Regions from separate parts of the Pseudonocardia sp. P1 genome, predicted to be linked through region 2. Evidence: predicted binding sites of a transcription regulator. Region 2 holds the regulator's gene; the other holds the start of a gene.
What was found. The regulator LexA, encoded in region 2, represses DNA repair genes until DNA is damaged. The targets are predictions, from matches to a motif close to CGAACACGTGTTCG.

Region 1 (2,197 bases), 1.8 Mb from region 2:
GGCATCGGGCTCTCCGAGACCGTCACCAACGACGCCATCCTCGCCGCGGCGCCGCCGGAGAAGGCGGGTGCGGCGTCGGCGGTGTCGGAGACGGCCTACGAGATCGGTGCGGTGCTCGGTACGGCCCTGGTCGGGGGCGTGCTGTCGGCGGTCTACCGGGCGGGCGTCGTGCTGCCCGACGGCGCACCGGCGGCGGCCGGGGAGACCCTGGGGGCCGCCGTCGGTGCCGCGGCGGACCTGCCGGCCGGGGTCGCCGACGCGCTCACGGCGTCGGCGCAGGAGGCCTTCGTCGCCGGGGCCGACGTCGCGGCCGGGGTGGCCGCCGTCGTCGTGGCGGTGGTGCTGGTGACGGCCGGGCTCGGGCTGCGCCGGGCGCACCGGACGGTGCTGGCAGCGGGTGCGACCGGTCTGGACGGGGACGCGGCACGGCGCTCCGGGGCCACCGCTGATCGCACGCGGTGAGCGAGCGGCAACCAGCTGTGACGATGCCGGGTGACCGTCCGGCGGCCCGGACGGGTGGTTCCGGCGACGCGCCGCCCGTCCGGTAGCCCGATCGGGGCTCACACGTGCCCCCGGCTGGTTCACTACGGCCGACCGCGGCGGCCGCGTCGTGCCGCCGGAGCCGACGTCATCCGGGAGCGATCCGTGCCGTACGAGGTGGTCAGCGCCTACACCCTGGTCCTGGGGGAGGCGGCGGTGGACGGCACCGCCGACGGCCGGCCCGAGGTGTCCGTGCACTCCACCGCCACCGACGCCTGGCGCGCGCTCGACACCGGCGTCCGGGAGCGGTGCGGCATGCGGCCGCGGCCGCGTCGCAGCATCGACCCGGACGCCGTCGTCCGGCTCGCGGACGCCTGGCGCGCGGCCGACCCGGACGCCCGCTACTGGCAGGTCACCGCGCACCGGCTCCCGATCATGCTGCCGGAGCTCGCCCGGCCGACCGCGGTGCCGGCCGTCCCCGCCCGCACCCCCTTACGCACTGCGAATGCCTAAGTCGGAACAAGGAATGCGTTGAATCGCGGGGTTCCGATCGACGAGTGTCTTTCCCCCGACGCGAGTCCGCGCATTTCCGCCGTATCGTCGCGCGGCGTCGGCGAATACGTCACCCGCGCCGGGTTGCGTTCGTGTGACAACCCCGTCACCAGGAACGACGACGGCGTACGCGATTCTGTTCTGGATCGATCTACATGATCGGTGCTGTGCCTGACCTCTCAAAGAGGCCCATGGGTGCGTCCCGATTCCGCGGGTAGCCTCGCCGTACACCTTTTCCCGTCAGGGCCCGTACCGACTCCGGTAGCGGGCTCGCAGTAGTTCCCCCGGAGGACGGGCCGGGGCCGGCGAGGAGAACAGGACGACATGACTGCAGCGACCGTTCCGGGTACCGACCGCGCACCGACCACCAACCAGGGCGTCGTGGCCTGGGTTCAGGAGATCGCCGAGCTGGCCACCCCGGACCGCGTCGTGTGGTGCGACGGGTCCGAGGCGGAGTGGACGCGGTTCACCGACCAGCTGGTCGACCAGGGCACGATCGTGCGGCTGGACCCCGAGAAGAAGCCCAACTCGTTCTACGCGGCGTCCGACCCGGGCGACGTCGCGCGCGTCGAGGAGCGGACCTACATCTGCACCGAGACCGAGCGCGGCGCCGGGCCGACGAACAACTGGGTCGCCCCCGCCGAGATGAAGCGGACGATGACCGAGCTGTACCGCGGCAGCATGAAGGGCCGGACCCTCTACGTCGTCCCCTTCTGCATGGGCCCGACGGACGCGGACGACCCGAAGCTCGGCGTCGAGATCACCGACTCCGAGTACGTCGTCATCTCCATGCGGATCATGACCCGGATGGGCGCGGACATCCTGCCGCTGCTCGACGCGGCCGGTGACCGCTGGGTCAAGGCGCTGCACTCGATCGGCGCCCCGCTCGCCGACGGCCAGGCCGACGTGCCGTGGCCGCACAACGAGGACAAGTACATCAGCCACTTCCCGGAGACCCGGGAGATCTGGAGCTACGGCTCCGGCTACGGCGGCAACGCCCTGCTCGGCAAGAAGTGTTACGCGCTGCGCATCGCCTCGGCCATGGCGCACGACGAGGGCTGGCTCGCCGAGCACATGCTGATCCTCAAGCTGATCAGCCCGGAGGAGAAGGCGTACTACGTCGCGGCCGCGTTCCCGAGCGCCTGCGGCAAGACCAACCTCGCGA
Region 2 (2,197 bases):
GGCCCTCCCGGCGCCGACGGTGGCCGGGTCGCCGCGCTGCGGACCTACACCGACGCGTGGGTGTTCCCGCTGCGCCCGCCACCGGACGGCCGGGTCTCCGCGGACGCGCTCGTCGAGGCCCTGCGCGCAGCGCCGCTGCCGGTGCCGCTGCCGGACGAGGCCCAGGGGGAGGCGGTGGCCCTCGACGGCCGCGGGACGCTGCACTCCGGCTCGGAGGCCCGCGGGCTCTCGCCGGCGGGCGTCCGGGCCGTGCCCGGCGTGGCGACGGCCGCGACCGCCGCGGCGGCCCCCGTGGTCGCGCAACCGGCGGAGGTGCCCCGCACCGGGTCGTTCCCGCCGTGGCTGCCCGCCGTCGCCGGGGCCGGGGTGCTCGGGGTGTTGCTGCTGGCCGGGATCGGCGCGATGGTCCTGCACGGCCGCCGGCGGAGCTGATCCGCCGACGGCCCGGTCCCGCGCCTCAGAGCCGGCGCATGACCGCGACGACCCGGCCCAGGATCGACGCGTCGTCCCCCGGGATCGGGTCGTACGCCTCGTTCGCCGGCATCAGCCAGATGTGCCCGTCCTTGCGGCGGAACGTCTTCACCGTCGCCTCGCCGTCGATCATCGCGGCCACGACCTCGCCCTGCTCGGCGACCGGCTGCTGCCGGACGACGACCCAGTCCCCGTCGGTGATCGCGGCGTCGACCATCGAGTCGCCCTTGACGTTGAGCAGGAACAACGTGCCCTCGCCGACGATCTCCCGCGGGAGCGGGAACACGTCCTGCACGGCCTGCTCGGCGAGGATCGGCCCGCCCGCTGCGATGTCACCGAGCAGCGGCACGAAGGCCGGTGCCGGGCGCTCGGACCGGACCGCCTCGGTGTCCGCGTCGGCGCCGTCGCCCGCCGCGGCCTGCTCCGGGCTCCGGACGTCGACCGCCCGGGTCCGGTTCGGGTCCCGGCGGAGGAAGCCCTTCCGCTCCAGGGTCCGCAGCTGGTGGTGCACCGAGGAGGTGGAGGTCAGCCCCACCGCGTCCCCGATCTCGCGCACGCTCGGCGGGTACCCGTACCGGTCCACCCAGTCCCGGATCACCGACAGGACCTTCCGCTGCCGCGGGGTCAGCCCACGGGTGTCGGCCGGGGGCTCGGGGAACTCCCGGACGTCCGCGGATCCCGGCCCGGCGGGCGCACCGCCTCCGGACTCGTCCGCTGCCATCGCATTCGCCTCCTCGAGGATCTACCGGCACGAACACTAGCCAAGTCCGGGCCGTCCGCCAAACATGCGTTCGAAGTTCGTGCCGGGCGTGTCGTGGATTCCGTCGGACCCCGGTGGTAGAACATCGCACAGGCGTTCGATCGAACATCGATTCGACGACTTCGGTCCGGCGCCCGTGCAGCGCCGGAGACCGGGAGGGGTGGAGATCGTGAGCGCGACGACGGAGGTGCGGGTGGTCCCCGGCGGTGTCCGCCCGCCGGTCACCGCGGAGCTGGTTCGGGCGGCGCCGCTCGCGGTGCCGCCGCCGCCGTGTGGGACGACGGTCCGGGTGTCCTCCGCGACGCCTGCGGCGGTCCGGATGCCGCCGGGTGCGCGCTCGGCGGGGTCGGCGGGTGCGCCCTCCGTGCTGCACCGGGCGGTCGCCGCCGTGGGCGTGCTGGTCGCCTCCGCCACGGCGGTCGTCGGGCTGGGCCTGCTGGCCGAGGTCGCCACCGCCGGCGTCGTCCCGGTCGCTCCGGCGGCCGTGTCCACGGGTCGCTGACCCGCCGGCGTCGGCGGGCCCGCGGGCGCCCGCCGGCGGCCCCCCGTTTCTGCCGGGGGCCGGTGCTACACAGCTCGTACACCCGTTCGACCGGGCTCGGGGAAGGGCCGGTCGGGGGTGAGCAGGGCGCGCGGCCGGGTGTGGCCGGGCGCCGACGGCGAGGAGCAGGAGGAGCCATGCGAGAGCTCGACGTGCGTGACGTGGCGCGGGGGACCCGCGAGACGGCGCGGGGAACGCGCTCCGCCGGACCGCGTGAGCGCAGGCGCCCGGTCCGGCCGGTCTGCGCGGGCGGGGGCCGCTCCACGGCGGCGCTGCGCGACGCCGACCCCGTCGAGGGCCGGGCGGTGCCGGTGGCCGAGGGCGTCCGCCGGCTGTCGGCGGCCGAGCGTGCCGCGCTCCGCTGGGCCGGCATCGAGCGGGCCGAGGGCGGCCACGACCGTCCGGAGCGCACTGGGCGCCGCACC

Region 1: the regulator LexA is predicted to act here: its motif matches at 1,257-1,270, upstream of PP1_RS17135 (phosphoenolpyruvate carboxykinase (GTP)).

What each region holds. Positions count from the first base shown of each region.
Region 1 is NZ_ADUJ02000001.1:3,741,816-3,744,012, forward strand. It holds gene PP1_RS17125 (MFS transporter) at 1-462, shown strand, start outside; gene PP1_RS17130 (hypothetical protein) at 646-993, shown strand; gene PP1_RS17135 (phosphoenolpyruvate carboxykinase (GTP)) at 1,357-2,197, shown strand, end outside.
Region 2 is NZ_ADUJ02000001.1:1,936,963-1,939,159, reverse strand. It holds gene PP1_RS08465 (hypothetical protein) at 1-432, shown strand, start outside; gene lexA (transcriptional repressor LexA) at 458-1,192, opposite strand; gene PP1_RS08455 (hypothetical protein) at 1,401-1,733, shown strand; gene PP1_RS08450 (hypothetical protein) at 1,910-2,197, shown strand, end outside.